One region of the Saccharospirillum sp. HFRX-2 genome, then DNA from elsewhere that is predicted to be linked to it. Evidence: predicted binding sites of a transcription regulator. Region 1 holds the regulator's gene; the other holds the start of a gene.
What was found. The regulator PhoB, encoded in region 1, activates phosphate uptake and scavenging genes when phosphate is short. The targets are predictions, from matches to a motif close to TGTCATANNNNTGTCANA.
Positions count from the first base shown of each region.

Region 2: a site for PhoB is predicted at 5,521-5,538, ahead of ABMA60_RS16240 (UDP-2,3-diacylglucosamine diphosphatase). Genes of this name have one in related genera too.

Region 1 covers NZ_JBEBMU010000003.1:55,704-71,789, forward strand. Annotated here, with positions in the region: gene pstA (phosphate ABC transporter permease PstA) at 1-1,078, shown strand, start outside; gene pstB (phosphate ABC transporter ATP-binding protein PstB) at 1,111-1,986, shown strand; gene phoU (phosphate signaling complex protein PhoU) at 2,004-2,720, shown strand; tRNA gene ABMA60_RS08615 (tRNA-Thr) at 2,836-2,911, shown strand; gene ABMA60_RS08620 (DUF3392 domain-containing protein) at 3,085-3,420, shown strand; gene ABMA60_RS08625 (S1/P1 nuclease) at 3,387-4,187, shown strand; gene ABMA60_RS08630 (hypothetical protein) at 4,614-5,444, shown strand; gene ABMA60_RS08635 (response regulator) at 5,532-6,452, shown strand; gene phoR (phosphate regulon sensor histidine kinase PhoR) at 6,417-7,736, opposite strand; gene phoB (phosphate regulon transcriptional regulator PhoB) at 7,733-8,440, opposite strand; gene ubiA (4-hydroxybenzoate octaprenyltransferase) at 8,550-9,413, opposite strand; gene ABMA60_RS08655 (rubredoxin) at 9,606-9,773, shown strand; gene ABMA60_RS08660 (FAD-dependent oxidoreductase) at 9,770-10,933, shown strand; gene ABMA60_RS08665 (HU family DNA-binding protein) at 10,995-11,267, shown strand; gene ABMA60_RS08670 (Lrp/AsnC family transcriptional regulator) at 11,400-11,885, opposite strand; gene leuA (2-isopropylmalate synthase) at 12,221-13,918, shown strand; gene ABMA60_RS08680 (YqiA/YcfP family alpha/beta fold hydrolase) at 13,973-14,590, shown strand; gene speA (biosynthetic arginine decarboxylase) at 14,755-16,086, opposite strand, start outside.
Region 2 covers NZ_JBEBMU010000009.1:69,079-85,164, reverse strand. Annotated here, with positions in the region: gene ABMA60_RS16255 (heavy metal-binding domain-containing protein) at 1-41, opposite strand, end outside; gene ABMA60_RS16250 (ExeM/NucH family extracellular endonuclease) at 359-2,911, shown strand; gene ABMA60_RS16245 (methyl-accepting chemotaxis protein) at 3,593-5,479, shown strand; gene ABMA60_RS16240 (UDP-2,3-diacylglucosamine diphosphatase) at 5,595-6,407, shown strand; gene cysE (serine O-acetyltransferase) at 6,462-7,250, opposite strand; gene trmJ (tRNA (cytosine(32)/uridine(32)-2'-O)-methyltransferase TrmJ) at 7,253-8,041, opposite strand; gene ABMA60_RS16225 (inositol monophosphatase family protein) at 8,283-9,032, shown strand; gene ABMA60_RS16220 (patatin-like phospholipase family protein) at 9,128-10,195, shown strand; gene ABMA60_RS16215 (calcium/sodium antiporter) at 10,192-11,130, opposite strand; gene ABMA60_RS16210 (aspartate dehydrogenase) at 11,158-11,958, opposite strand; gene ABMA60_RS16205 (2Fe-2S iron-sulfur cluster-binding protein) at 11,974-12,267, opposite strand; gene ABMA60_RS16200 (2Fe-2S iron-sulfur cluster-binding protein) at 12,280-13,308, opposite strand; gene ABMA60_RS16195 (heme-binding protein) at 13,363-13,842, opposite strand; gene ABMA60_RS16190 (aldehyde dehydrogenase family protein) at 13,860-15,305, opposite strand; gene ABMA60_RS16185 (TenA family transcriptional regulator) at 15,465-16,086, opposite strand, start outside.

The DNA of each region.
Region 1 (16,086 bases):
GCTGTACATCGACGACGCCACCGATCCGGATCAATTGAGCCAGGGCGATTACGGCAGTGTGGTGCGCCAGGCGTTGTTGGACCGCTTCCCGGAGGTGTCCGGCCGTCAGGATACGCGCGCGCTGACGTCTCTGGTCAGTGGTTCGGCCGAATACCGACTGCGCGACCGTCTTAAGGCTCATCCCGAACTGCTGGGTCAGACCGAGCGCCTCTGGGTGCTGGCTGATGATGACTTGGATTTGCTGCGCAAAGGCATCATCGACCGCGATTTGCCGGAGTCCGAACGCCGCATCAGCAATCAGGAACTGGGCTGGATTGACAGCTGGCAAGAAGCCGGCGAATTGAAAGGTCGGTTCAATACGGTCTTTTTCACCAACGGTGATTCGCGTGACCCGGAAACCGCGGGTATCTGGGGCGCGGTGGTGGGTTCTTTCTATACGCTGGTGGTGACCTTGCTGTTGTCCTTCCCGATCGGCGTCGCAGCGGCCATCTATCTGGAAGAGTTTGCGCCGAAAAATCGCCTGACCGACATCATCGAAGTCAACATCAATAACCTGGCGGCGGTACCGTCCATCGTCTTTGGTTTGTTGGGTCTGGCGGTTTTTATCAATTTCTTCGGCCTGCCGCGTTCGGCGCCGCTGGTCGGTGGTCTGGTACTCACCTTGATGACGCTGCCGACCATTATTATCTCGGCGCGTTCTTCCATTCGTGCCGTGCCGCCGTCGATTCGCGAAGCCGCGACCGGCCTGGGTGCATCCAAAATGCAGGTGACCATGCACCACGTTCTGCCGCTGGCCATGCCCGGCATGCTGACCGGCACCATCATCGGTATGGCGCAGGCGCTGGGTGAAACGGCACCGCTGCTGATGATCGGCATGGTTGCCTTTATCGTCGATATTCCGGGCGGTTTTACCGACCCATCCACGGTGTTGCCGGTGCAGGTTTACCTCTGGTCGGACAGCCCCGAGCGGGCCTTTATCGCCAAAACATCGGGCGCCATCATGGTGCTGCTGGGCTTCCTGGCAGTGATGAATTTGCTGGCCGTCTTTTTACGTAGAAAATTCGAGCGTCGCTGGTAAGGCCAGACCTTGCTAGAACTGGAGAGTGACAGATGACAATTTCAAACCAGTACACGGATCAATCGATGGACGACAACGCCATCAGCAAGCCGGAAAGCCGCCATCCCGTTTTGGAAAACTGGGAAGGCACCGTGGGCCCGGCCCTTGTTGACGACCCGCGCATGAGCGCCCGTTCGGTCGACGTTTTTTACGGCGATGCTCAGGCCATCGACAACGTCAGCCTGGACATCGGCAAGAACGAAGTGCTCGCCATGATCGGCCCGTCCGGCTGTGGTAAGTCGACCTTTTTGCGCACCATGAACCGGATGAACGATTCCATCGACATCTGCCGCGTTCAGGGCGACATTCTGCTCGACGGCGAAGACATCTATAAAAAGCATATGGATGTGGTCGCGCTGCGCGCCAAGGTGGGCATGGTGTTCCAGAAGCCGAACCCTTTCCCCAAATCGATCTACGACAACGTCGCTTATGGCCCGCGTATTCATGGCCTGGTGTCTCGTCGCGCCGAGCTGGATGAAGTGGTGGAAACCGCGCTGCGTAAAGCCGGTCTGTGGGATGAAATCAAAGACCGGCTGGACAAGCCGGCGACCGGTCTTTCCGGCGGTCAGCAGCAGCGTCTGTGCATCGCGCGCACCATCGCCATTTCGCCGGAAGTGATTTTGATGGACGAGCCGTGTTCGGCGTTGGATCCTATTGCCACAGCGCGCATCGAAGAGTTGATCGCTGAACTGTCGCAGAACTACACCATCGCCATCGTGACGCATTCCATGCAGCAGGCGGCGCGGGTTTCTCAGCGCACAGCCTACTTCCACCTGGGCAAACTGATCGAGGTTGGCGAAACCGACCATATCTTCACCTCGCCCAGCCACAAACTCACCGAAGACTACATCACCGGTCGTTTCGGTTGATCCCAGAGGATAACGTCATGGACAAGATGCAATTCGATAAGCACACCTCCACTCAGTTCAACGCCGAACTGGAAGAGGCGCGCAAAAACCTGATGCAGATGGGCGGCCTGGTTGAACAGCAGGTCGAAGACGCCATCAAAGCGCTGATGGACATGGACACCGCTCTGGCGCAGCGTGTCATTGAGACCGATCAGACGGTCAACAGCATGGAAATCGACATCGACGAAGAGTGCACCCGCATTCTGGCGCGACGTCATCCGGCGGCTTCTGACCTGCGTTTCGTTATCGCCGTCACCAAGGCGGTTAACGACCTGGAACGCATCGGCGACGAAGCCTCCAAGGTCGCACGTCATACGCTGGAACTGGCCGATACCGGCTCTGGTCCTCAGGGTTACGTGGAACTGCGCCATATCGGCGAACAGGTGCGCCAGATGGTGCAGCATTCACTCGACGCCTTCGCGCGACTCGACGCCGACAGCGCCCTGAGCGTGCTGCATCAGGACAAAGCCGTCGATCTGGAATACGGCACCGCGATCCGCTCGCTGATCACCACCATGATGGAAGACCCGCGCTCCATCAGTCGCGCCCTGAACGTCATGTGGTCACTGCGCTCCATGGAACGCATCGGCGACCACGCCCGCAACGTGGCTGAATCGGTGATCTTCCTGGTGCAAGGTAAGGACGTCCGCCACAAAGCCCTGGAGCAGGTTGCTGCCCAGGTCAAGAAGGGCTGATATCTGCAGCTGAGCCGGGCAACCGGCTCAGGCTGAAAAACCGTTGGGAATCAACTGCTTGTTGTGCAATGGATGTTGACGGCCCGACTGCAAATCACTATATTACGCAGCCGTTGCCGGCATAGCTCAGTTGGTAGAGCAACTGACTTGTAATCAGTAGGTCCCGAGTTCGACTCTTGGTGCCGGCACCACTTCTTCCCAAAACCCGCCTTGTGCGGGTTTTGTCGTTTCTGGCCTTCGCTTTCCTCTCGCTCAAGTCGCGAACGCTGTCATGCCGGTGTTTTTATCCTTGTGGTAGAGTCATCGGCTGTTGTGTTGTTGGACAGTGTTGTCTGACTGAATTCTTTGGCTGATGGAGCAATTCATGTCTGTTCTGACCGACCTGCTGGCGTATCTGTCCGGCTTGATCCGCCCGCATCTGACCTTTGTCGCGGCGGCTCTGGTCGCCACCTTGCTGGTGATCTATGGTAATAACCTTAATCGCGCCGTCTGGAGCATGATACGGGGCGCGCACTTCATCATTCGGACTCTGGTGTTTGTAGCCCTATGTGCATTTGGATACGGTGCCTTGACCGTCTTTTTGATTCCCTTCGTACGTCGCATTCTGCTGTCGGCCGGGCCTTACTGGCTGGCGCCGATCGTTATTATCACCTTCTTCCTGGTCGGTTGGCTCGCCGAGAAAAACAGTCGCCGCGGCTGATTCTGGCAGCGCTGCTGCTGTGCCTGGCCGGTTCTGCCAGCGCCTTTAACGAGCAGGGCCACCGGCTGGTGGTGCAGCTGGCGGAGTTGCGGCTGAACGAGGCAGCCCGTGCCGGCCTGGAAGATCTCTATGGGCCGCACTGGCGCACCGATCTGGTCAACCTGGCCAGTTGGGCGGAAGAGCATGCGCCGGCGGAGGATTTGCGCACCGTGCTGTTCGATGCCGAGGATGAAGGCTTTGAGGCTGCCAAACACTGCCCGCGCAATCGCTGTGTGGTGGGTGCCATTTTGGAAAGCCGCTTGGTGCTGATCCGCAACAGCTATGAGAAGGCGGAAAAGCGCCGCGCGCTGCAGTATCTGATTCACTTTATGACCGACCTGCACATTCCCGTAAATGCGGGTTTGGCGCGTGACCAGGCCGGGCGGCTGATTGCGCTGAAAACCAGCGAGCTGGAGCGGGTTAACCTGAACTGGGTGTGGACCCAGTCGTTGTACCGCGAGCTGGATGCACCGGTGTTTGCCACGGCGCAGCGTTATCAGCGGGAGATTACCGACGAAGAAGCGCAGCAGTGGCTGAGTTCGATGAGCGTCGTCGATTGGGCCTGGGAGACGCATCAGATTGCCATGGAGGTGGCCTATCCGCTGGCGGTGCGCGGCGAATATGATGCCGCCTATCGACGCGAGGCGTTGCCGGTATTAGAGGTGCAACTGAAAAAAGCAGCGGTGCGCTTGGCGGCGCTGTTGAATACGATTTATGGCGATGCTTAAGTGGGCAGTTGGTTGGTAAGCGTGAGCTGATGAATTAGGTGCGTGTTGCCGGACGAGTTGCAAGGGGAGGCGAGCCTCCCCTTGTCGCCGCCCAAAGGCGCCGTTCGTACCTGAACGGGTGCCATCCTGGCACAGGAGCGTCCTGCCCCTTTCCTGAAATACCAATCCCGGTATCGGTCCTGGTTCCTGCATCTGTGCGCCTTCCCGTGGCTGGGCATCCTGCCGCGAGCTTCCCGGGTGTTCATCCACAACACGATGGTTATTATATGGCCTGCCTGACGGACACTGCGGTGGTACCCGGTCGCTGATCGGAGGCGATTCAGTGGTCAGGTCCGTTGCCGGGCGCTTTGTCTGGCGCACCCATGAAAAGCGCCGGTGTAATCAACCGGCTTGCGTACGCATTTTGTAGGAAAAGTCTTACATCCCATGTCGGAAAACCAGCAAGCAGACCGCCCCGGAGGGCGCTTACATGCGTTTGGCCCCAACGCTTGGCTGAGTTGGCTTAAGGCCGGCTATTTGCCGATGCAACCGGGCGCACCGCTGGCCTATCCCTTTGCGCAGTTTGATCGCTGGCTGCAGCAGCGCCAGCAGCAGCGTCCGGTTTCCGAAGAGGCCATGGAGGCGGAGTGGCAGCGTCAGTATGAAGCGCTGCCGGAGGCGGTGCGTGGCCTGCTCAGCTTCGAGCATTTTCGCGCTCAGGGCGGTGCCATCGAGGCCGATATTCGTGCCGCTGCGCGCCGTCATCAGGATGGCGAGCAGCCGCATTATGACAACGGCTGGCAAGGCCAGGGTCGGTTGCTGCGGTTATTCGCATCGCCGGTGTGCTACGCCGGCTGGCGCGATTTGGCGGAGGGGTTCAGTGGTTTGGCGGTGGCGTTGAACAGTGCGCACAAGTCGCTGGCCAGCACTAAGGAGCGGCCGTCGTTGCTGGCGCCGGTGCGCTATGGCCAGGCGCATCGTTTTAAAGTCAGTGCGGATAATCCATTTCCGGGTTTACTTGAAGATCATGTCTCCCAGGCCGATAACCAGGAATGGCGGTTGTTGATGCCCGCTAAGACCACGCCGCAGTATCGCGACAAGCCCGCCTTGCCGATAGCCCGTGATCTGGTGCGGGCCATTTACTGGTCGGTGGCGACGCCCGAAGAGGTCGTTGAAGGCATTCGTGCACTGAAGCGCGACATGCGGTTTCGCTCGGTGGAGTTGGGTTGTATCACGCCGGATGCTCACCGCTGGCAACTGCAAATTGATCCCGACTAGTGGTAGACAGGCTGGCCTTGAACTAGCCTGAACCACTATCATCGACATTTATTGGCGGCTTGGCCCGCTCTTTCAGGAAAGGAAGGAATGCTGCAGACACTACATTTTCTGGTGGCCGATGACGCTGGCTTTATTCGGGATCTGGTGAAGCGCGCTCTGCGCAGTCAATTTACCCAGTGTCAGATCGATGAGGCCGTCAACGGCAGCAAGGCTCAGGCGCTCTTGGTCAAGAAACGCTACGATCTGGTGTTGTGTGACTGGGAAATGCCGGAGTTGTCCGGCCTGGAACTGCTGCAATGGCTGCGTAATCGCGAGCAGGTCGAAGCTGAAGATAAAACGCCCTTTATCATGGTGACCAGTCGTGGCGATAAAGACCACGTGGTGAAAGCCGTGGAAGCGGGCGTTAACGATTACATCGGCAAACCGTTCAGTAACGAACAGCTGCTGCGCAAAATTTTCAAAGCCCTGTCGGTCAATCACCGAGACCTGATTCGCGCCATTCTCAAAGGCCGTTCGGCCATGAATCAGACTAAATCCAGTGACGATTCAGCCAGCTTGTTGACGGGTGGCAAGCCGGCAGAGCAGGCATCGGCGGCCAGTTTGCTGACTGCCGGCTCGCCCAGCAGCAAGCTGGTGGCCTCGGCCAACAACAATAATGCCCCGCCGATTCCTCAGAACCGCAAGAAGATGAACTGGCAGGTGTCGTTGCGCTCTAATCAATCGATCTGGGCGGGTCTGTTGCGGGACATCAATCTGAACGAAGTGGCGGTGCAGATCGCCTTTGAGGATACCTACCCGCCGGTGTTGCACGAGCAGGTGGTGGTCGATATCCAGGCCCCCGAACAAGAAGGTGTGGTGGCGCGGGTTAATGGTTTTGTTACTGGACTTGCGTTGCAGGAACCCAGTCAGGATTGCCGACGCGCCCGCGTCAGCGTCAAGTTTGTCGATGAGGACGAAGATAAGATGGCGGTGTTAAGCCGTCTTGTCGGAGCGTTCCGCAGCCGCTAACACCCGCTCGGCCGGGAAACAGCAGGTAAACACCGAACCGCGCCCCGGCACGCTGGCAATGTCCAGTCGTGCCTGGTGGTGCTGCAGGATGTGTTTGACGATGGCCAGACCCAGACCGGTGCCGCCACGGGCGCTGGAACGGCCCGGATCGACCCGGTAGAAGCGTTCGGTCAGGCGTGGAATATGGCGTGGGTCGATGCCGATGCCCTGGTCGTGAACGGCGATAAAACCACCCGCCGCCGAGGCTTTCCATTTCAGTTCGATATCGCTGCCGTCCGGGCTGTAATTGACGGCGTTATAAACCAGATTGCTGATCGCCGAGTGCAATTCTGAGGCATCGCCCTGTAAGGCGGCGTCGCTGTCCAGCTGCACGCTGATGCGATGGCCGCGATCGTTCGACAGCTCGCGCGCATCGGCGGCAATTTTCTCCAGCAATTCACCCACATTCACGCTTTGCCGCACCGAATGCTGTACTTCGGCGTCAAGCCGCGTCAGTACCAGCAGATCGTTCACCAGATTATCCATGCGCTGAGTCTGGGCTTCCATATTGGTCAGACCCTTGCTCAGCGCCGGTGGCAGATCGCCACCGAAGGTGAGGATGGATTCCAGATAACCTTTGAGCACCGTCAGCGGAGTTTTCAGTTCGTGGCTGGCGTTGGCAACGAAGTCCTGGCGCATTTGCTCGAGTTGCTTGATGCGCGTGGTGTCGCGGATCAACAGCAGGCGTTCGCCCTTGCCGTAGATGGTCATGGAAACATCGATGTAGCGATCCGGAAAGGCCGGGTTTTCCAGCTGCACCGTCTCGCTCATTTCACCCTTGTTGTAGAAGCGCACAAAGGTCGGATCGCGCAGCAGGTTGGTGAGTAACTGGCCCTGGTCCTGAGGCTTCAGGCTGAGCAGCGCTTCGGCCGCCGGGTTCCACCATTCCAGCGCACCTTGACGATCCAGCTGGATAACGCCGTCGCGTAGCGCCTGGGTGGAGGTCTGAATGCGGCTGATGACGTTTTGCAGGTGCCGCACTTGCTGACGATGATCGCGCTGCACGCTGTAGAAGTGATCGAATACCATGCCCCAGAGGCCACCGGCGTCGGGTGGTTCGGAGCGTGCGCCATTGCGCAGCCATTGGATCAAGCGGCCTTGCTGAAACAACTGCCACAGCAGGCAGCCAAGGGACGCCACCAACAACGCCCGAAGCGGATAACCCAAGAGGAAGCCGACCGTGGCGACGGCGGCGAAGAAGAGCAGCAGATTGCGGTAATAAGGCCGACGGATATCTCGGATCATGAAGCCGATTGTGCCGAAACTTTGGTGGAGAAGCGATATCCCGTGCCGCGCACCGTCTGCACCAGCGCCTCGTGCGGCGAGCCCAGGGCTTTACGCAGGCGGCGAATATGAACGTCCACGGTGCGTTCGTCGACATAGACATTCCCACCCCAGACCTGATCGAGCAGTTGCGATCGGGTGTAGGCACGCTCTGGGTGGCTCATAAAGAATTGCAGCAGGCGGAATTCGGTCGGGCCCATGCTCAACTCGCCGCTGGCGTCGTAAACGCGGTGGCTGGCTGGATCGAGTGTCAGACCCTGAATTTCGATGGGTTCATCAACCCCGGCCGGTGTAGCGCGACGCAACACGGCTTTCAGACGAGCGACCAGTTCACGCGGTGAAAACGGCTTGGTGATGTAGTCATCGGCACCCGCTTCCAGACCGGTGATCTTGTGATCTTCCTCGCCTTTGGCGGTGAGCATGATGATGGGGATTTCTGCGGTCAGCGGATCACGCTTCAGACGCCGTGCCAGCTCAATGCCGCTGACTTGCGGCATCATCCAGTCGAGCAGGATCAGATCCGGTTTCTGGTCGACCACCAGCGCATGGGCTTCGGTGGCATCGGCCGCTTCCAGCGTGCGGTAACCCGCCATTTCCAAAGCGGCGGCAATGACTTCACGAATGGCGGATTCGTCGTCAACAATAAGAATGCTGCGAGCGTTCATGAGTAACCCCGGCTATCACGTTCGTGACTATTAGACGCGGCTTTGATGACAGCAGTGTTACAGCTTTCATCAGATTGTCAAAAATCTGCAATGCGTCAGAGAGCGGCTGCTACAGCGGCGTACCCAAATCGATCACCGCCCCGACGAACAGCGCCATCCCGGCCCAGTGATTATTGAGAAAGGCGCGGAAGCTCGGGTCGCGTTCGCGATGGCGAATCAACCACTGCTGGAACACAAAACAACCGGCGGCTACGGCCAGACCCAGGCCCCAGAACAGCCCCAGGTCGGCGTGCAGTCCCAACAACAACCAGGCGACCCAGGTCATGATCTGCAACAGACCGACCATTAAGCGGTCGGCATCGCCGAACAGAATGGCGGTCGATTTAACGCCGATTTTCAGATCGTCATCGCGATCGACCATGGCGTAGAGGGTGTCGTAGTGCACCGTCCACAGAATATTAGCGATATAGAGCAGCCAGGTAGCGGCGGTAAAAGGCGCGTCCACGGCGGTGTAGGCCATCGGAATGGCCCAGGAAAAGGCCGCGCCCAGAAACAGTTGCGGCAGGTAGGTATGGCGCTTCATAAACGGATAAAGCGCCGCCAGAAACAGCCCGACGAAGGACATCAACACCGTGGTGCGGTTGGTCAGCAGCACCAGCGCAAAGGCGATCAGCGTTAATACCGCGAACAAGGTTAAGGCCGCGCGCTCGCTGACCAGACCCTGAGCCAGCGGCCGGGTGGCGGTGCGTTTAACGTGGCCATCGAAATGACGATCGGCGTAATCGTTAATGACACAGCCGGCGCTGCGCATGGCCACGGTGCCCAGAATAAAGATCAGCACCAGATGAATAGGGGGTAAACCGCCGGCCGCCAGCCACAAGGCGGTGAGCGTCGGCCATAACAGCAGATAGATGCCGATGGGGCGATCGAGTCGGGTCAGTTTCAGGTAATGGGGCCAAGCTGAGAGGGTCATAATGGTTCCGTTCAGACCGGTTGCTAGCAGCCCGTGTCCTACCCGGGCCAGTCGACGGCGGCCAGTGTATCCACGGGTTTGGGCATTTGCCAGTGATAACAACTGCCTTGCTTTTAGCGGCTGCTGTCAGTAGTTTCTGCGTCCAACGCACCAACCCATCCCCCGACTGCGCTCGCTGCAACAGAGGCGAAAATGAAGAAATGGCAATGTATCGTCTGCGGTTTTATCTATGATGAAGCCGAAGGCCTGCCCGATGAAGGCATTGCACCCGGAACACCCTGGGAAGAAGTTCCTGAAGATTGGTACTGCCCCGACTGTGGTGCCAGTAAGGCCGATTTCGAGATGATTGAACTGGCATGAAACCGACTTCAACGTCTGCCCCGCTGGTGGTGCTGGGCTCCGGCCTGGCGGCTTATACGCTGGTGCGGGAATGGCGCAAGCATGACAGCGACACCCCTCTGGTCATCATCACCGCCGATGACGGCGCCGGCTATTACAAGCCCAACCTTTCTAATGCACTGAGCAAACAGCAGACCGCTGATGATCTGGTGCAGATGACCGCTGAGGTCGCTGCCGAACAATTCCAGGCACAGATTCTGACGCACACCGAAGTGACGGCTATCGATACCGTGACTCGCACGCTGCAGCTCAGCCAGGGTCAGCCGCAGACCTGGGGTCGACTGGTATTGGCCGTGGGTGCTGAACCTTTGCAGCCACCACTGGAAGGCAATGCGCTGGAGCGAATCTGCCGGGTGAATGATCGTCATGACTTCGCCGCCTTCCAGCAGGCATTGGACGGCCATTCCAAGGTCACCATTATGGGCGCTGGCTTGATTGGCTGTGAATTCGCCAACGACCTGGCCAGTGCCGGTTATCAGGTAGACGTCGCCGCACCCAGCGAAAGCCTGCTGACCGGTCTGGTACCGCCGGAAATCGGTCGCGCTCTGCAAACCGAACTGGAGCAGCTCGGTGTGCGATTCCATCTGGGACCACTGGCCAGCCGGGTGGATAGCGCTGCAGACGGTGCGCTGAGTGTCAGCCTGACCAACGGCCAGCAGCTGCGCACCGAGGTGGTGTTGTCGGCGGTGGGCCTCGCGCCCCGTATCCGCCTGGCGCGCGAAGCTGGCCTGGCCGTGCATAAGGGCGTGGTCGTTGACCGACTTTTACAAAGCAGTCAGGCCGATATCTACGCCTTAGGAGACTGCGCCGAAATCGATGGCCTGAACCTCATGTATATCCTGCCGTTGACCACTGCAGCGCGGGCTTTGGCGAAAACGCTGGCCGGTGAACCGACGCCAGTGAGCTGGCCGGCGATGCCGATTACGGTAAAAACTCCGGCCTGTCCTGTGATCGCCTACCCACCAAGAGGCGATGGGGCATGGCAAATCGAGGGCAGTGGCGCTAATCTAGCGGCCGTGTATCGCCGCGGGGATGATGTACTGGGCTTTGCCCTGTGCGGCGAACGTATCAAAGAACGTAACACCTGGTTGAAGACAGTCCCGCCGCTGTTGGCAACCTAAAAACCGTAACGTATGCTGAAAGATGCATCGTGTACCACGATAAAAACAGAAGGAAATACTTATGCGTAAACCTGAACTGGCCGCTGCAATTGCAGAGAAAGCAGACATCTCTAAAGAGAAGGCCAACGATGTTTTGAATGCCATGTTGGATCAGATCACCAACACCGTTGCCAAAAAAGAATCTGTGACTCTGGTCGGTTTCGGCACTTTTGAAGCTCGTGCCCGCGCCGCTCGTACCGGTAAGAACCCTCAAACAGGTCAAACCATTCAGATCCCAGCCAGCAACACTGTTGCCTTTAAGCCTGGCAAGGCTCTGAAAGACGCTGTCAACTGAGTTTGATGGTTAGCGGTGCCGCCCAGCGGCATTGTTAGGAAACGGGGCCTGTCTGGCCCCGTTTGCGTTTCTAGCGTTTTATTTCCCGCCTAAGCATTCTCATCTAAAACAACCCGCCTAGACGCTGTCCATCTAAACATAACCCAGCGGCAGGTCGGTTTTATCGACCACCCGACGCAGTACAAAGCTGGAATGCACGCCGGTCACGCCCGGAATCCGGGTGATGCGGTTAAGCAGCAGTTCCTGAAAGGTATCCATATCCGGCACCACCGCCTTAAGCATGTAGTCGGCGTCGTGACCGGTAATCAGATAACACTCCTGAATTTCCGGGCAGGCTTCGATCTGGCTTTGGAACTCGGCGAAACGCTCGGGAATGTGGCGGTCCATGCTGATCAGGATGATGGCCGTCAGCGATAGTCCCAGCGCCTTGCGTTCCAGCAAGGTGACTCTTTTTAAAATGATGCCTGCCTCTTCCAGTGCCCGAACCCGGCGCAAACAGGGCGAGGGCGACAGCCCGACACGCTCGGCCAGTTCCTGGTTGGTCAGCCCACCATCGGCCTGCAGGCATTCCAGAATGCGGCGGTCTATCTTGTCGATCTTGACCAGTTTTTCATTCATCGTGAAATTAAATGTCCAATATTTATTAGTTAGCGACATATTATGTCGATATTGAGCGAATAAACAGCAAATTCGCAAACACCTTGCGAAGGCGCCGGCCTATACTGTGTCACGTTGCTCAACCGGTCTGCCGTCTACCCACGCTGGCCGAGACCCGGTCCAGCCCACAAGGCCAGACCATGCAGTCGGACCGACCCGGACCGCTGCCGAGCTGGCCGGTTCCGACCGATCGTCGCGAGCCGGTCCATCATGTTGAGCTGCATTGACCCCTTAGCTAATCTTGCACACTGAGCCCACCGGAGATCCCGGCCGGCCAGAGAAAACAGGACACCGACATGAGCTTCGACCACCGCAAGTACCGTCCCTTCGCCCCTATCCGCAAGACTGATCGCCGCTGGCCTGACCAGGTTATCGAGCAGGCGCCGCAGTGGTGTGCGGTTGATCTACGCGACGGTAACCAGGCGCTGGTCAAGCCGATGAACCTGACCCAGAAACAGCAGCTGTTTGATCTGCTGGTCGATCTGGGCTTCAAGCAGATCGAGATCGGCTTCCCGGCCGCAAGCCAGCCGGATTTCGACTTCTGCCGTAAATTGATTGAAGAAGACCGCATTCCCGATGACGTCAACATTCAGGTGTTGACCCAGGCGCGGCCGGAATTGATTGCGCGCACCTATGAAGCGCTTAAAGGCGCACCGCGCGCCATCGTGCACGTCTACAACTCCACCTCGACGGTGCAGCGCGAGCAGGTGTTCGAACAGGACCGCGATGGCATCAAAGCCATCGCCGTTGAAGGCGCCAAAGAAGTACAGCGCCTGGCTGCGCAATTCCCGGATACCGACTGGACCTTCCAGTACTCACCGGAAAGTTTTACCGGCACTGAGCTGGATTACGCCGTCGAAGTGATCGACGCGGTAACTGATGTTTGGCGCCCCCAGGATGGTCAGAAGATGATCATCAACCTGCCGGCGACGGTGGAAATGGCAACACCCAATGTGTTCGCCGATCAGATCGAATGGGTCTGCGACCACATCCAACAGCGCGAACACATCATTGTCAGCCTGCACACGCATAACGACCGTGGCTGTGGCGTGGCGGCAGCCGAACTCGGTCTGATGGCCGGTGCCGATCGCATCGAGGGTACCTTACTCGGCAACGGCGAGCGCACCGGCAATATGGATTTGGTGACCATGGCGATGAACCTCTACTCCCAGGGCATCGACCCGAAAGTGGATTTGTCGGACATGGCGCGCATCATTCGCACCGTTGAATACTGCACCGAAATCGAAACCCATCCGCGTCATCCTTACGCGGGTGAGTTGGTGTTCACCGCCTTCTCCGGCAGCCACCAGGACGCCATTCGCAAGTGCCTGAACAAGCGCAGCGAAGGCGATATCTGGCAGGTGGCTTACTTGCCGATCGACCCGTCCGATCTGGGTCGTCGTTACGAAGAAGTGGTGCGCATCAACAGCCAGTCCGGCAAAGGCGGCGTCGCCTACGTGCTGGAGCGCGATTACGGTATTTCGCTGCCGCGCTGGTTGCAGATCGATTTCGCCAAGGTCGTGCAGCGTGATGCTGAAGTGACCGGCGATGAAGTCGATTCGCAGCGCGTGCACAGCCTGTTCGATTCGCAATACCTGGCCATTCCCGATGGTTGGCGTTTGCACACCTACGACCTGCATCGCACCGATGCCGGCGTTGAAGCTCAGGTCAATTTCGGCGACGCCGGCAGCCCGACCCTGTTGCAGGGTTACGGTCAGGGCGCGCTGGAAGCCTTGGCGGCGGCGTTGGAGAAACAGTTCGATTTGTCGCTGAAAGTCGATGCCTACGACGAATTTGCGCTCAGCGAAGGCACCAACGCCAAAGCGCTGTGCTGCCTGAAGGTGCTGGTTAACAACACCCCGGTGACCGCCGCTGCTCTGGCGGAAGACACCTCGACCACGGCGCTGCAATCGCTGCTCACCGCCGTTGGCCGTTACCAGCGTGCTAGCAAAGCCGATGTAGCCGCCGCCGGTGCCGAAGCGCCCGCCTTGTAAAACACTCGAGCTTCGACAAGGATGTCGAGCAGTGTGGCAACTCAGGGCAAAAAGATGAGCACAACCCTCATCTATATCAACGGTTTTAACTCCGCGGTCGAAGTCGACGGCGAACTTCCCAGCGACAAAGCGCGCTATTTTTATGATCAGGCCGCAGCCAGCGGCTGGCAGTTCCAGGCGCACAACGCCTTCTATTACAGCGTCCCCGAGATGCATGACGCCTTGGCCGGCCTGGTGCAAAAACTCAATGCGGCACCGGGGCGTCCGCTGCTGATGGGCTCGTCGATGGGCGGTTTGCTGGCCTTGCTGGCGCTGGCCGAAGGCGATCGCTTTGATGCCCAGGCGGTGTTGATTAACCCGCTGCTGGTGCACGAAAGTGGCCTGCTGGAAGACAGCCTCGGTCAGCAATTAACTAACTACGTAACCGGCACTCGCCACCATGTTGATGCTGCGGTCGGCCCGGAACTGACCACCTGGCTTGAGCGAGTACCGTCGCTATTGGCGGGCTTTGGCGATCGGCTGACGGTGTTTCTGGACGAAGGGGATGAGGTGCTGACCAGCGCGGCCACCGCTGCACTGTGTGAACCCTGGTGCGAGTTGCACCAATACGCTGGTGGCAGCCATCGCTTCGAACATTGGCGCGAAGCCTGGGACAGCATTATCCAGCTTTAACCGCGCTCAGCGCACCCGCGTTTCGCGGCGATAGCCGAACCAGCCTTTGCGCACCCCAATCAAAAATGCCCGTCGGCAGCGCTCACATTTAACGGTGTGAGCACCGACGCTACGCGCCGGATAATCACCCGAAAACGGTGCGCTGCAAAACGGGCAGCGCAGATTCAAGCGTCGATTGGCGCCGTCGCCTGGCGCGCTTCCAGGTAGGTAATGCGCGTTAGGCCCTGCTCGAAATCGCGCATCAGACGGCTTTGCTGCTCGCTATCGAGTGTCGACGCATCAAGCTGGCGCTGATAAGCCGAGCGCAGCAATTCCGGATTGAAATCGACCGAGCGCAACACCGCTTCAATCGAATCGCCTTTGCGCTGGTTCTCCAGGCGCACCGCATCGCCGCCGTCGAGGTAAACATCGACGCTGTCGGTATCGCCAAAGAGGTTGTGTAAATCGCCGAGAATTTCCTGATAGGCGCCGACCATAAAAAAGCCCAACCAGGGTTTTTCGTCGGCCTGCCAGGCGGGCAGCGGCAGCGTGGTTTCGATGCCTTCGCCGTCGACATAGCCATCGATGCGGCCGTCCGAGTCGCAGGTGATGTCCTGAATAACACCGCGCTCGGTCGGTTCACGATCCAGGCCAGTTAATGGCAGCACCGGGAAAATCTGATCGATACCCCAGATGTCCGGCACCGACTGAAACACCGAAAAGTTCACGAACAGTTTTGTCGCCAGCTTTTCGTTCAGGTCATCGAGAATAACTCGATGGCTGCTCTTGGCTGCGTTCAGTCGCGTGCGCAATTTCAGGTTCAGGCTGCGCGCCAGCTCTTCGGCCTGAGCGCGACCGGCCAGGTTCAACTGGCCAAGGTTATAGGCCTGGTGGCATTCGCTGAGAAAATAACCGGCATCGTGATACAGCTCCGGCAATGAACGTTTGCGATTGTCGAGATCCTGATGGCAGGACCAGAGCTCGTGCAGCGCCGGCACCGCCTCGGCGTCCGGCGCCTGCAATTCGCTGCTTTCGGCGCGTTCTTCTTCGATCACGTCGGTGATCAGCACCGCATGGTGAGCGGTCACCGCGCGGCCGGATTCACTGAACACATCCGGATGCGGCTGATCGGCCATTTCCGCCGCCTGACGGAAGGCATAGATGACGTTGTTGGCGTATTCGGCCGTGCTGTAATTCATAGAGCAACTGGAGCGCGAACGCGTGCCTTCGTAATCGACACCCAGGCCGCCACCAACATCCACCGCACTGATCGGCGCACCGAGTTCGCGCAGTTCCACATAAAATCGCGCGCACTCGCGCAGCCCGACCTGAATATCGCGGATGTTGGCAATCTGTGAACCGAGATGGAAATGCAGCAACTGGAAGGCGTCGAGCAGGTCCGCGGCTTTTAAGGTTTCGACCACGTTCAGCACTTCGGATGCCGTTAAACCGAACTTCGATTTCTCGCCACCGGTGTTCTGCCAGTTGCCTTTGCCGATCGACGACAGCCGCGCTCT
Region 2 (16,086 bases), on a different contig from region 1:
ATGGGACGGCCTTCTACGGTATTAGTGGTGGTTTTCAGCATCCTAACGTCCTTGATTATGAGTTATGAGGAATGGGCAATAAGGCGTCAGCCAGACTAGCAGAACCCAAGTCAGTGGCATCGGCCATTGGTCATTTCAAACGATGACTCAAATGGACACTCAACGGATATTGCCCTGTCATAAAAAACCGCTAGGGTGGACAGTGGTCGCAAAAAAACTGACCAGTCGTTCAAATGAATGGAACCAGGTGTCGGCGCTCTTGTGACAGAGAATTCGGCGGAGTGTGACTACACACTCCGCTGTTGCTGGGGAGAGCCAGGGATTCTGCCAATCAACGAACTGAAACTGAGGGAATTCCATGAACAACAAACTGCCGATTCTGGCCTTGGCGACGCTGCTCGCCAGTGCCACAGCCCAGGCCGATCTGATTTTCAGCGAGTACATTGAAGGCTCGTCCAACAACAAAGCGTTGGAACTGAACAACACCGGTTCAAACGCTGTCGATCTGTCGCAGTACCGCATCGAACTCTATTCCAACGGCAATACCAACGTGCAGAACCAGCTGACGCTCAGCGGCACGCTGGAAGCCGGTGGTTTCTATGTTATCGCCAATAGCCAGGCGACCAGCGCCATTCTCGACCAGGCCGACCTCACCGCCAGCGTCACCTTCTTCAACGGCAACGATGTGTTGTTGCTGAAACAAAACGGCACTGTGGTCGATCGCATTGGCGAGTTGGGCAACGACGACTATTTCGGCGGCGAAGTCACCCTGGTGCGCAAAGCCGGCATTACTCAGGGCGACCCTCAGTACAACACCCCCTTCGACCCCAGCATCCAGTGGGACAGCTACCCGCAAGACACCTTCGCCTACCTGGGTGATGGTGATAGCGATCCGGGTGATGGCGAGCCAACGTTGGCGCAATGTGGTGATGAGATGACCGCCATCTCTGCCATTCAAGGCAGCGGCAGCGAATCGCCCTTGCTCGGCCAGTCGGTGGCCATCGAAGCCATCGTCGTGGCGCAACTGCAGAACGACAATCAGCTAAGCGGTTTCTTTGTGCAGGAAGAAGATGTTGATGCCGATGGCGACCCGGCCACCTCCGAAGGCCTCTTTATCTATGCCGACACCCCGACCGTTTCTGTTGGCGACAAAGTCGTCGTCAACGGCCAGGTCGATGAATACTTCGGTTTGACCCAGCTGAATCAAATTGCCGGCATCGACATCTGCGCCAGCAACCAAACGCTGCCCAGCGCCGCCAGCCTCAGTCTGCCGCTGAATGACCGTGATGAACTCGAAGCCGTCGAAGGCATGAGCGTCGCCTTTAACCAGATACTGACCGTGAACGAGGTTTATCAACTGGGCCGTTATGGCGAATTTATGATCGGCAATGGCCGTCGCTATATTCCCACCGAAGTGGCCGAACCCGGCGCTGCGGCTGAAGCGGTAGTCGAAGCCAATGCTTTGAACTCACTGATCGTCGAAGACGGCATTTCCACCCAAAACCCGGACCCGGTCATCTTCCCAGCGCCGGAACTGTCGGCCTACAACAGCCTGCGCATCGGCGACACTCTGGCCAGCCTGAACGGCGTGATGACTTACGCCTTTAGCGCCTACAAGGTGATTCCGACCAGCACGCCGGTGTTCCAGGGCACCAACCCGCGCACGCTCGAACCCAGGGCCACTCCCGACGCCGATCTGCGCTTAGCCAGTTTCAACGTGCTCAACTATTTTAATGGCGATGGCATGGGCGGCGGTTTTCCAACCGAGCGCGGCGCCGAAACGCCGTTTGAACTGGAACGCCAGCAAACCAAACTGGTTGCCGCCCTGGAAGCGCTCGACGCCGATGTCATCGGCCTGATGGAAATTGAAAACGACGGCTACAGCGCCGACAGTGCCATCGCCCAACTGACCGACGCCCTGAACGCCACCCAAAGCGCTGGCAACGACTACGATTACGTCGTCCCGGGTGTCAGCCAGATCGGCAGCGATGTCATCGCCGTTGGTCTGCTGTATCGGCCGGAGGTGGTATCGCCGGTTAACCTGGCGCAAATTCTCGACAGCAACAGCTCACCGCTGGACGATGAAGGCGAACCCTTGTTTATCGACGATCTAAACCGTCCCGCTTTGGCGCAAAGCTTCGAGCACGCTGCCAGCGGCGACCGCTTTACGGTCGTGGTTAATCACTTCAAATCCAAAGGTGACGGCGACTGCGCCGACTACAACGACTGCGCCACCGGCGACGGCCAGGGCGCCTATAACATTGCCCGCACCCGCGCCGCCCAGGCCATGGCCGAATGGCTGGATAACAACCCAACGGGTGTCGTCGACAGCGATGTACTGATCATGGGTGACCTTAACGCCTATAGCATGGAAGACCCGATCCAGACCCTGGCTGACGCCGGTTACGCTTCGCTGAAATCCGCTGGCGACTACTCCTATGTCTTTGACGGTGCAGCGGGCAACCTCGACCACGCCTTAGCCAGCCGTTCACTGGCCGACAAAGTGCTGAAAACCCAGGACTGGCACATCAACACCGACGAACCGCTGGCACTGGACTACAACACCAACTACAAATCGCCGGCTCAGGTGGAAAGCTTCTACGCACCGAATGCCTACCGCTCGTCAGACCACGATCCGGTAATTGTCGATGTGGCCATGAACGCCCCGCCCGTCGCCAGCTTCCGCGTCTTTAAAATTCTGTTCTGGTATCTGTTTATCAGCGACAGCCAAGACCCGGATGGCTACCTGACCGACCAACACTGGCAGGTCGGCAACCTGAGTTTCCACGGCAGCTGGAAACTGCTGTCGATTGGCCAGGTTAAGCGCCAGCCAGGCAACGAGGTCACCCTGACGGTCACCGATAACAGCGGTGCCACCGACAGCCTGACGCAGCAACTGCCAAGGCACTGATCTATAACTCTCGGGGTCGTATCCACGGCCCCAAGTTCTATGTCTATTTCATCACCAAACAGTCACAACTCTCTCGTCCCGCTGTCATCCGTCCCCCTAGCGCATCACCTAAACCGTGCAATGCGCCTTGAATGCCTGCAAAAACGTGCTTCACTCTTAAATCAAACGATAAACCCTATGCCATTGGCCTGATGAAGGTAAAAGTTATCTTGGTGACTCATTAGCCACCACAAAAGCGCATACGCCAATTTACGTGAACGCTAGTTAGGTTACCGAATGTTATTAAATGAGGTGGCCGTTAGCTGACAATATCACGCCGATATGTGGATTTTTTAATTAAATTCGATAGGCGTGAAACCACTTACTGACAAATGGACTACGCTCATTATGCGATGTAGACGAAATAGAGGTGTAGTGAAGGTTACTGTTTAGAGCGTTTCAGATGAGATGACCCTAGAAACCGAAGACAGTAAACCCGCATTTGAATTTCCAGTGGTGTTTGATAGTCGCTTCCTCTATGAACTTACCGCATTGGGAAATCCACTGGTCATCTTTTTTAACAGTGTAAAACCGCCATCCAGCGATAAGATCGAACGACCCAAAGGCACATAAAGACACACATTCTTTGCAGCTGATCTTGATGGCTTAAAAGTAAACAAGACTCACATAAAGGTTACTACCATGTTAAAAAACCTGTTAGCAAAAATATCAGGTGGTAAGCAAGTAACTATCGCCAAAGATGATTGGATCAATACTCAAGGTCAACTCGACGCCTTATCTCGCTCACTCGCCGTCATTGAGTTTGACTTAAATGGCAATATTTTAATGGCCAATGACAACTTCTTGAACGCTTTAGGTTATTCGTTAGAGGAAGTTAAAGGCCAACACCACAGCATTTTTGTCGATAACACCTACCGCAATAGCCAGGAATACAAAGATTTTTGGGCTAAATTGCGTAATGGTGAATTTCAAAGTGGTGAATACTGTCGCTACTCGAAAAACGGTCAGCCAGTCTGGATTGAGGCCAGCTACAACCCTATTTTTGATGCCAACAAAAAACCCTATAAAGTCGTTAAATTTGCCACTGATATCACTGCGAAGAAACAACAAACTAGCGATTATGAAAGTCAACTAGCAGCCATATCCAAATCTCAAGCGGTCATCTCATTTAAACTGGATGGCACCATACTTTCAGCAAACGACAATTTCTTAAACGCTCTTGGCTATACGCTCAATGAAGTGCAAGGCAAACATCATCGTTTGTTTGTCGATTCCGAATACCAAAAATCTGAGGAGTATCGCAACTTCTGGGATAGCCTCGCTAAGGGCGAACATTTTGTCGGCCGTTTTCCGCGCGTTCATAAAAACGGTAAAGTTATTTGGATACAAGCCAACTATAGCCCTATTTTTGACGCAACCGGTACGCCTTACAAAGTAGTGAAATTCGCCACGGATATTACGGCTGAAGTCGAAGCTGAACAACAGCTTCAACTGACCGTTAGCCAGGTGAATACAGCCATTAATGCCGCGGTTAATAATGACCTTACCCAACGAGTGTCAACGGCAGACAAATCCGACATGATGCTCAGTATTTCAGAAGGCGTAAACTCACTGCTTGATACCATGACAGAGATCATCGTCAATATTAAAAATGCATCTGATGCGGTGTATAACGGTGCTCGCGAAATCTCCAATGGCAACACAGACCTTTCTAACCGCACTGAGCAACAAGCTTCCAGTCTGGAAGAAACAGCGTCTAGTATGGAGGAGCTAACCACGACTGTTCGCCAAAATGCCAACAATGCCAAAGAGGCTAACAACTTGGCATCCAACGCAGTAACAATCGCTCTGGATGGTGGTCACTTAATAGAAGACGTGGTGAAAACCATGGCCTCCATCAATGAATCCTCACAAAAAATTGCGGATATCATTGGCATGATCGATGGCATTGCTTTTCAAACCAATATCCTGGCACTTAACGCTGCGGTTGAGGCTGCTCGAGCGGGCGAACAAGGGCGAGGCTTTGCGGTTGTTGCATCGGAGGTAAGAACCTTAGCGCAACGCTCAGCGAATGCGGCAAAAAACATTAAAGATCTCATTTCCGAGTCAGCGGGGAAAATCAACAATGGCAATGAGCTAGTCAATAAATCCGGTGACACCATGCGAGAGGTCGTGACTGCGATCAAGCAGGTCAATGACATTATGACTGAGATCGCCAGCGCCTCTGCAGAACAATCATCCGGGTTGGATGAAATCGATAAGGCCGTCAGCCAAATGGATGAAATGACTCAACAAAACGCCGCCCTTGTTGAAGAAGCTGCAGCGGCCTCTGAAAATCTATTAAGCCAAGCAGATTTATTAACCAAAAATGTAAACCGATTTGTACTGACCGAGAGCGACCATACTGCTCACAGCATTAAACCCACAGCGCCTACTAACGCCAACAAATCATCACCTAAACACGCTTCTGTGCACCCATTAACATCCAACACTATCGCGATTAACAGGCCAAAACCGTCACTGCAACCTCAACTCGATGATGACGAGGATAGTTGGGAGAATTTTTAGCCCGGTGAATACTGGCATAGATGTCATCGCATTCATCAAAGCGTCATGATGCTGTCACCCTAGCTTCATCCGCCCAGCCTAGCCTTGGCCTAACTCTGCCATGGGAGACTGAGCCATGACCCAACGTCGCGTTCGCGCTGTGTTCATATCCGATATTCACCTCGCCAACCCCAACAGCCAGGTGGATTTGCTGGCCGACTTTCTCAACAACACCGAGACCGACTACCTCTATCTGCTCGGCGACATCGTCGACCTGTGGAAGCTCAGCACCCGCAAGGGCCGCTGGCACAAGCATCACGAAAGCATCCTCAAACTGATTCTTGCCAAAGCCAAAAGCGGTACCGAAGTGGTCTATGTACCGGGCAATCACGATCCGTTTTTCCGCCACTTCGCCGATACGCACCTGGGCCCGGTGCGCGTCGAACACGAAGCCATTCATACCGCCGCCAGTGGTGAACGCTATTTGCTGCTGCACGGCGACCGCTTCGACGACGATATCTACTGCGGACATTTCTGGTGGCACATCGGCGAATGGGCTTATGAGACCGTGGTCACCCTGAACCGTCACCTGAATCGGTTGCGCTCCTGGCTGGGTAAATCTTATTGGTCGCTGCCCGGCGCACTGAAAATGCGATCGAAAAAAGCCCGCGCCTATATCGAAAGCTTTGAAGAAAAGGTCATCCACTACGCCCGTGAGCAAGGCGTTCAAGGCGTCGTCTGCGGCCACATTCACCAAAGCAAACTGCGCATCAACGATGGCTTTGTTTACGCCAACGATGGTGACTGGGTAGAAAGCTGCTCCGCCCTGCTCGAACACCAAGATGGCAGCCTGGAACTGCTCGAAGTCCCCCACGCTCAAACCGGAACCCACTTGCATCCGTCGCCGACCTGGCAAGCGCCAAACAACCAACCTATCGCTCACAGCTGATCTACGGCCATAAAAAAACGCGCCCTAGAGCGCGTTTTTTTTATTCTTTAGTCTTCAGCCACCACTGTTGGCTGACCGGTCCGAATCTTCAATCGGTGCGAAATCTTCATCGCTCAACTCCGGCGCATCCAGCGCTTTATAACTCGCATCCAGGCGTTTCATCGACTTGCAGATGGAATTGATGCGTTCGTCCTGGGCATGAATGTGATCGAGCAAGGCTTTAATGGCGTGGGCCGTCGGGTCGGGCATCGAGGAGACGCCGTAGGCATCGAAACCCATTTTGTCGGCCATGGCTTTTTGCTGTTCGCTGAACGGCAGAACCTTTTCTCCACCCTGCTTAACGATACGACCAGGCACGCCCACCACCGTGGCCGATTCCGGAACTTCCTTGGTCACTACGGCATTAGAGCCGATCCGGGCATTGCGGCCGACAGTAAACGGGCCGAGCACCTTGGCGCCGGCGCCGACGATAACGCCGTCTTCTAACGTCGGGTGCCGCTTGCCTTTTTTCCAACTGGTGCCACCCAGGGTGACGCCCTGATAAATGGTGACGTCGTCGCCGATCTCGGCGGTTTCACCAATCACCACGCCCATGCCGTGGTCGATAAAGAAGCGACGACCGATCTTGGCACCGGGATGGATTTCGATGCCGGTCAGCCAGCGGGAAAATTGCGACATCCAGCGCGCCAGCGTTTTCAGGTTCCAGTTCCACAACCGATGGTTCAGCCGGTGCAACAGCAGCGCATGCAGGCCCGGGTAGTTGAGCAGTACTTCGAACCAGTTGCGGGCGGCGGGGTCACGGTCGAAGACGCTTTTAATGTCTTCCTTCACACCATTAAACATGATCAACGCTTCCTCAGGGATTTATCGACCTGGGTCAAAAAGCCACGCAGGATATTGGCTTCCACTTCATCGGGTTGGGCCCGCAGTATTAGCCTGCGCACCTTATTCATCAAGGTTCTCGGGTTAGTGGGGTCGAGGAAATCGACTTCAACCAGCGTCTTCTCCCACGCCTGGAACAGCCCTTCCAACTGATCGGCATTGGCCGGTGGCTGATCCCACTCCACGCCCCAAGGGCCAGCCGGACGCGGTTCCTGGTCCAGCGAACGCATGCGCAGTTCGTACGCCAGCACCTGCACCGCCTGCGCCAGGTTCAGCGAGGAATAATCCGGGTTGGCGGGAATGTTCACATGATAATGACAACGCGCCAGCTCTTCGTTGGTCAGGCCCGAACGTTCGCGGCCAAACAGCAAGGCGATTTTCGAACCGGCGGGATGATCGGCAATTCGATCAGCCAGTTGGCGCGGGTCGAGCATCGGCCAGGGCAGCGACCGCGAGCGCGCCGAGGCGCCAACCACTAAGCCGCAATCGGCGATGGCGTCATCGAGGTTTTCGACCACCCGGGCGTTTTCAAGCAGATCCTGAGCGCCGGAAGAACGCGCCGTGGCTTCTTCCGACGGGAATTCTTTGGGCGACACCAGCGCTAAATCGCTGAGCCCCATGGTTTTCATGGCGCGGGCAGCAGCGCCGATATTGCCGGAGTGAGAGGTGTGCACCAGCACCACACGGATGGCGCTGAGGTCCAACTCCGATGCTGGGTTAGTGGAAACGGTGGCCGATTGCGGCTCGGACATGAAAAAAACTTCCCGAAGCTATTAAAGAAAGAGGCGAATGCCGCTATTATACGCGCCCTTTTTCCGGAAGGCTGCCCCAGGCGTGTTACCTCGCCAAGGTTGGCAGCTTCCAGAACGCTGTTTAACAAACCCGTCCTTGCGGCATGCCTCAACCCTGCGTCGGCCTGCGCGTTTCTGTCTAATCTGAAACGCTGGCCCGATTGCGCACGGTTGGGCCGTCATATGAGTGAGAAGTAAGCCTATGCAACCGATCGTAACCATTGCCCTGCGCGCTGCGCGCGCTGCGGCCGACAAACTGAGCTACACCCTGGCCAACATCGACTCCCTGACGGCGGAAGGCGACAGCCGTGAGACGGTGTTCAGCAAAGCCATCGAAGACGCCGCCTGGCGTGCCCGCAAGGCCATCCGCAAAGCCCACCAACGCCACCACATCGACTGCCTGCAAATCGGCCGCGATGAAAGCCGTGATTACGACGGCGAATCGGTCTGGCAGATCAACATCATCAGCGGCGAGACCAACTACCGCACCGGTTACCCCGGCTACCTGATCAACATCAGCTACTTCCGTGCCGACCGCATCGAAGCCGTGGCCCTACTCGACCCGGCCAGTGGCGACGAATACGGCGCCATGCGCGGCCGTGGCGTGCAGTTGAACGAGCGTCGCGTGCGCGTCGCCGGTGGCAGCCTCGATAAAGCCATCGCTGGCTTCGAAACCCGCGACTTCGCCACCAGCGCCCAATGGGCCGAGCGCGTTGCCGGTGTGCGTGTTACGGGCTGTGGTTTGCTGAGCATGGCCAACCTGGTTGCCGGTCGCCTGCAACTGGCGTTCGCCGACGATCTGAACCCGGTCGATTTCGCCGCTGCCAGCCTGTTGCTGCAGGAAGCCGGCGCGCTGTCGGGTGATCGCACAGGCGGCCCGGCCAGCATCAAAAAAGGCGAGTTGCTTGCCGCTGCACCGAAAACCTTCAAGCAATGGCTGGCGGCGCACTAAGCCCGACTGGCCAAAAGTCACGACCACCCAGCTGTTCACGGAACTGACCAACGGTCATGTTATAGTCCCCTGCTTATTTAGCGGGGGACTGACCTTTGAGCGATCTGCATCTGTACGCTGGCCGCAACGCCTTCGAGCACATCCAACAACAGGGCCTGACACCTAAAGACATCCGCGTCATCCTCGGCGCGTCCGGTGGCCCAAAATGCTTTGTACTGACCCATCTGGACCGCTATCTGGTGCGCGAATGGCTACCCAAAATTCCGCATCCGGTTGATCTGGTCGGCTCGTCCATCGGCGCGCTGCGCATGACCGCCTACGCCAATAACGATGCTTTCGCAGCCATTGAACGGCTGGAAGAAGGTTACCTGGAACAACGCTACACCGAGCACGCCGATGCCGATGAAATTACCACCAAGACGCTGGATTTTATCGACAGCATGATCGGCGCCGGCGGCCTGGCCGACCTCAACCCCGAACGCCAACTGCACATCGTTACCGCTCTGTGCAAAGGCGCCACCACCGTCACCACCCCGCGCCGGCAAGCGCTGGCCTTTGGCCGGGTGGCCTTGGCAAATCTGATATCCAGAAAATCTCTACCGCGCTATTTCGAGCGCGTGGTATTCCGCAGCCACGACAGCGAACTGCCGCTGGCGCACTGGGACGATTTCAGCACTCATCAGGTCGCGCTAAGCGCCGCCAACTTCCGCTCGGCGGTGCACGCCACCGCGGCCATCCCGGTGGTGATTCACGGTGTTGATAACCCGCCGGGTGCACCGCTGGGGCATTATCGCGATGGCGGCATGGTCGACTACCATTTCGATCTGCCGTTCAAACCCGACAACGGCATCGTGCTCTATCCGCACTTTTCCCCAGTGATGAAACCCGGCTGGTTCGACAAACCGCTGCCCTGGCGCAAGATCAGCGCAGAGCATTACAGCCACACCTTAGTGGTCACACCGAGCCCGGAATTTATCGCCCGCCTGCCCTACGGCAAGATTCCCGACCGCAAGGATTTCGAACGCCTCAGCGATAAAACGCGACTGAAATATTGGCGCACCGTAGTCGATGAGAATCAGCGCTTAGCGGACGCCTTCGATAACTGGATCAACAGCGGCGATCTGGCGGCTATGCTGCGGCCGATCGAGGAAATTGCGCGTTAAGCCAACAAGGGTAAGGACACCCAGGCTATATACGCCAGATAGATAAACAGCAATAGCACCCCAGCCAACCGACCAATAAGCCCACGCCACACCAGCGCCCACAACAGCAGCGTCACCGCCAGCATCACCAGCCAGTCACGATGCAACAGCTCAGTTGCCACCGTCAGCGGATGCACAGCGGCGGCAATACCGACCACCGCCAGCGTATTAAAAAGACCAGAACCGAGCACGTTGCCGATGGCCAGATCGTGTTCGCGTTTGCGCACCGCCGCCAAGGCCGATGCCAGTTCCGGCAGCGAAGTACCGAAGGCGACGACCGTCAAACCGATAATCAGCTCACTGACACCCAACGCTTGCGCCACTTCTACCGCGCCCCAAACCAAGGCACGCGAACTGATCAACAACAGCGCCAAGCCTAAGGATAAATCGACCAGCGCCCGCCACAGCGGCAGGGCGTTAACCTCGTCAGCCATCTCTTCCGCCGGCTCGTTGCTACCCCGCCAGATCGAATAAGCCATCAACAAAACAAAGACCAGCAATAGCAAAGCCGCGTCAAGACGACTCAAATAACCGTCCAGCAATTGCCAGCCAGCCAAGAGCGTAATGCCCAACAAAATGGGCAACTCGCGGCGGGCGATGGAGCGCTGCGACTGGATCGGCAAAACCAACGCTGTCACCCCGACCACCAAGGCAATGTTGGTAATGTTCGAGCCATAAGCATTACCCAGCGCCAGACCGGGATTGCCGGTCCAGGCCGAGAATGCCGACACCATCAATTCCGGCGCTGAAGTACCAAAACCGATAATGACCATACCGATCATCAAGCTCGACATGCCCAGATGTTTTGCCAGTGCCGCCGCGCCATCGACAAAACGATCGGCGCTCCACACAAGCACGACCAAACCGGCCAGCAAGACCAGTGCAGGCAACCACATAATTCACTCCAAAAAATTAACCGACGGCTAGAGACCGACCTGGATGGGACTGGCCAGATTGCGCAGCACCTTGGCGATGCTCATGGCAACGATGTAGCCAGTTTTAGGATTGTCCGGCGACGGCGTGTTCTGCACTTCGATATGCACTTCACCAAATTCGCCAACAGCGCTGACTTCATGAATATTGCGCTCGATGGTTGGATCGACCACAACGCGAACTTCAGTACGTTCAAAGCCTAAACCCGCCAGACTCAAGGCCGCCGACACATTCACGCTTTCGGGAAACAGCCGCGATGATTCGCGCGCATTACCTTCGAAAATACTGATCGGTTCGCGCACCGCATCCAGATCAACCACCGTCTCGGCGTAGGTGCCGCGCCAGGCACGAACCGGTTTGCGCGTCGTCAGCCGAACCTGCTGCAAGTCACCTTCGGCGGCGGCGGCAATACGATCCAGCCCAGCAATCGCCGCCGACGGTAAAATCACTCGCCGATTCGACGCCCGCGCTTGCGCCAGCAAGGCATCGTAGAGGTCCGCTTCACCCAAAGCGCCAACCGACACAACGACAAAATCTGCACCACGCCGCAAAGATTCCACGCCGTGTTCAACCACAGCCTGATGGCCGGCAGTTTCCACCACCAAATCCAAACCTTCGGCGAAAAACAGATCACGATTCTGGGTTAATAAATAGGGCCGTTTTTGCGCCGGATAACGACTGACATCGCGCACTAAAACCGCTGTAATTTCACAGCCATCTATGGGTTTATTGTTCAGTCGCTCGATCAATTGCTGCCCGGCTGTACCCAGGCCGATGATGCCAACTTTCATTCTGCACCTCCGACCTTAACGCGCACGCGGTTGCCAACTGACGGCGATGTCACCGTTAACAAAGGTCTGGCAAGCCAGGCGATGACCGCTGGCAATTTCTTCAGCAGTCAGCAACTTTTCTTCTTTCTTTTTCACGGCATCGGTGTTCTCAAGGCCCTGCTCGATTTTGCATTTGCAGGTACCGCAGATACCGCCGCCACATTTAAACGGAATGCCGCATTGTTCGCGCAAGGAGACGCGCAATAAATTGGCGTTGTCGGCGACCGATACGGTTTTGTTGTCGTTACTGATAAAAACGATGTCAAACATAACTTCACCTGCTTAAGCCGTCTCGACCGACTCACCCGTCAGTTCGTGGCTGAAATTAAAGGCATCGGAATAGATGCGTTCGATCGGCATGCCATGACGCACGAATAAATCTCGCGCGGCCTTGACCATGGTCGGCGAACCGCACAGATAGGCATCGAAACCGGAAAGATCGGCAAAGTCGGCAACAACGGCGTCCTGCACATAGCCGCTGCGGCCTTGCCAATTGCTATCGGGGCGCGACAACACCGGCGCGTAGTCAAAGTCGTCCAACTGCTCTACCCACTGCGTCAGTTGCTGATTGAGATACAGATCCTGTTCACTGCGCACGCCCCAATAAAGCGTCATCGGCGGTCGCAGCGCGTTGTCACACAGCGACTCGATGATCGACTTGATCGGTGCCAGACCAGTACCGCTGGCGACCAATAAAATCGGCCGGCTGATGTCGTCCGATTGCAAGCGGAAATCACCCAGTGGCAGTTCCACATCGAGCGTATCGCCGACCTTATAGTGTTCGATCAGGGTGTCGGTAAAACGCCCACCCGGCACTCGCCGAACATGCAGATCAAACAATTCCGATCCCGGCGGCGATGCCATCGAAAACGACCGCGGTTCACCATCATCGAGCATCACATTGAGATACTGACCGGGATGAAAAATCACCTCGGCGGCCGACGGAATGCGCAACACCAGATGCACCACGTCGTGACACAATAATTCCAATTGTTCGATGATCGCTTCATGGTAATCCGGCTGAATAAACCCTTCCGGACGAATGGTCGCGCTGATGTGCAAATCCGATTTGGCGCGCGCCTGGCACGCCAAACCGTAACCCGCTTCGGCTTCAGCTTCGGTCAGCGCAAAGGGCATTTCTTCGTAGCCCACTTCGCCGCTAAGCAACTTGAACCGACAGGTGCTGCAACCGCCATAGCGGCAGTCATGCGCCAGGTTGATACCGGCGCGTTCGGCCGCATCCAGAATGGGCTCGTCGTCAGCGACGGTAAAACTCTCGTCGGTTTCTTCCAGCGTTATCCGGTAACTCACCTGACTCTCTCCTCTGTTTGCCGAACCGGCCACGCCAAGGCGTGGCGACCGGCTTTATTTTTTAATATCAGCGGCGACCAGCACTTCTTTGTTTTGGCTTGCCAGGTAATCACTCAGTGCCTGCAAGGCGGCGACGCCGGCTTGGGTATCTTGTTCGCCATTGCCACCACTGAGGCCAACGCCACCGACAACTTCACCATCGACGACGATCGGAAAACCACCGACGAAGACGGCGAACTTGCCTTCAAAACTCCACTGAATACCGAAGGCTTCATTGCCCGGCAGTGCCGGACCGTTGGGCGCGGTATTGAACAGATGCGTCGACCGTTTGTGGCCGGCGGCAGTGAAGGCTTTGTTCCAGGCGATTTGCGGACCGGTAACACGCGCGCCATCCATGCGTTCCATGGCCAGCGGATAACCGCCTTCGTCACAGATGCAGATGGTTTCCAACACGCCAATTTCTTCGGACTTTTGCTTGGCGGCTTCGAGCATCACTTTGGCTTCGGCCAGTTCCAGACGGAAAAACGATTTCATGCTGTCTCCTGATGTGTTCAGCGACCGATATAGACGGTCTTAACCTGAGTAAAAAATTCCAGACCGGTACGACCGGATTCGCGGAAGGTCGAGGTACTGGAGCGTTTGATACCACCGAAAGGTGCGTTGACCAGATTACCGGTGGTGGTTCGGTTGACCTTGACGGTGCCGGCTTCGATCTCCAGCGGGAAACGCTGGATGTAGCGGATGTCGTTGGTCACCAGAGCGGCACTCAGGCCGTATTCGGTGTTGTTGGCTTCGACGATGGCGGCGTCGTAATCGGCCACTTCCATCACCGCGATCACCGGGCCGAAAATTTCTTCACGCGCTATGGTCATCTCGCCGGTAACGTCGGCAAAAACCGCCGGGCTGACGTAGTAACCTTGGTCGTAAACACCGCCCGTCAGCTTTTCACCGCCGCACACCCATCGCGCTTCAGCCTTACCCGCTTCGATATACCGCAGCACCGAATCGAGTTGTTTCTGATTCGCCAAGGGACCGACAGTGGTACTGTCGTCCATGCCATCGCCAATGCGGATTTGCTCGATGGCGGTGACCAGCGCATCCAGATAACGGTCTTTGACCGCCGGTGTTACCAACACCCGACTGGTACCAGTACAAGCCTGGCCGGTGAGAGAAAAACCACCCTGAACAGTCAACTTCACGGCGGTGTCGATGTCGGCGTCGTCGAGCACGATCAGCGGGTTTTTGCCGCCGAGTTCCATCTGGGTACGGGTGGTTAAACCCGCAGCGCGATGGATGCGTTCACCGGCATCGGTGGAGCCGGTGAAGGTGATGGCGCGAATTGCCGGATGAGTGGTCAGGGCCTGACCGACATCGCTGGCAGAGCCGGTAATAAAGTTGAACACACCGGCCGGAACACCACCGGCTACCAGGGCTTCCGCCAGACGCAAACCCACCAGCGGTGTATCGGAAGAGGGTTTGAACACCACGGTGTTGCCGGTGATCAAAGCCGGAGCGATCTTGCGGGCGGGAATGGAAATCGGAAAATTCCACGGCGTAATAACGCTGACCACGCCCAGTGGTTCGCGCTGGGAATAGACCAGCATCGCCGGATCGTCCGATGGATAAGTCTCGCCGGTAAAGGTAGTGCCTTCAACGGCATAAAAACGCAGCGTCTGCGCCGAGCGCAGAATTTCCATGCGGCTGTTTGACAGCAGTTTGCCTTCTTCACGGGTCAGCTCTTCGGCGAACTGTTCGACCTTGGCTTCCAGATAATCGGCCGCCTTATTCAGCACCTTGGCACGCTGACCGAGCGGTGTTTTTTTCCAGCTCTCGAAGGCGCGTTCGGCCGCTTCGATCGCCGCCTTGGCATCCGCATCCAGAGACGCCTGAAAACGACCGACGACCTCTTCGCGGTTGGCCGGATTACGGCTTTCAAACTGGCAGTTGCTGACCGATGGCTGCCACTGTCCATCGATGTAATTCAGATAATCGGTCATGGTGTCTCTCCCCTTGGGAAGTACGGATATAACCCGACCGCCCGGCTGAGATCGTCAGCCCGGTCGGGAAATATCCAACAGGAATTCAGTCATCGCAGCGGACGCCGGATGACACCACCGACCGGCCGGTAAACCGGTGGTGGCAATCGGTATCAGCGCTTAAGCAGCCTGACCCATGTCCAGCTCAGACAACGGCAGCTCATCGGCCACGTAATCGTGGTACAGCGCCGTGGTGTAGAGCAGACGCATTTGCGCACCGATTTCACAGATCTTCAGGCAACGTTGCTGCAGCTCAACGGTGTCGGCGTGTTCCAGCACAATTTGGTAACCGCGTTCGCCGTGAATTTCGTCAGAGACGATGTGCAGGTCGAAGAATTCGACTTCTTCGTCGGTGAAGCCGTATTGCTCGCGCAGGACAGGCGTCTGCTTGCGGTAGATGGACGGCACCTGAGATTCCAGACCGACCACCAAAGCAGCGACCGCCACAACCGGATGCTCACGCATGGCGATGGCGTAGCACCAGCTTTGCAGACCACGAGTGGTCGGTGACATGTTGTCCGGGTTTTCAACGCGCTCACGCGTGGTACCACAGGCTTCAGCAAAACGGATCAGCAGATCGGTGTGACGATCGCCGCTGATTTCCTCTTCGCTCATGTTTTGCAGCAGGAAGTCTTTGGCTTCGGTGTATTGCTCTGGGGTGTTGGCATAGATATAAGCCAGATAGTCGGCGAACGGGCCCACATAGTGATAGTGGTTTTCGGCCCAGCGCGACAGATGGTCA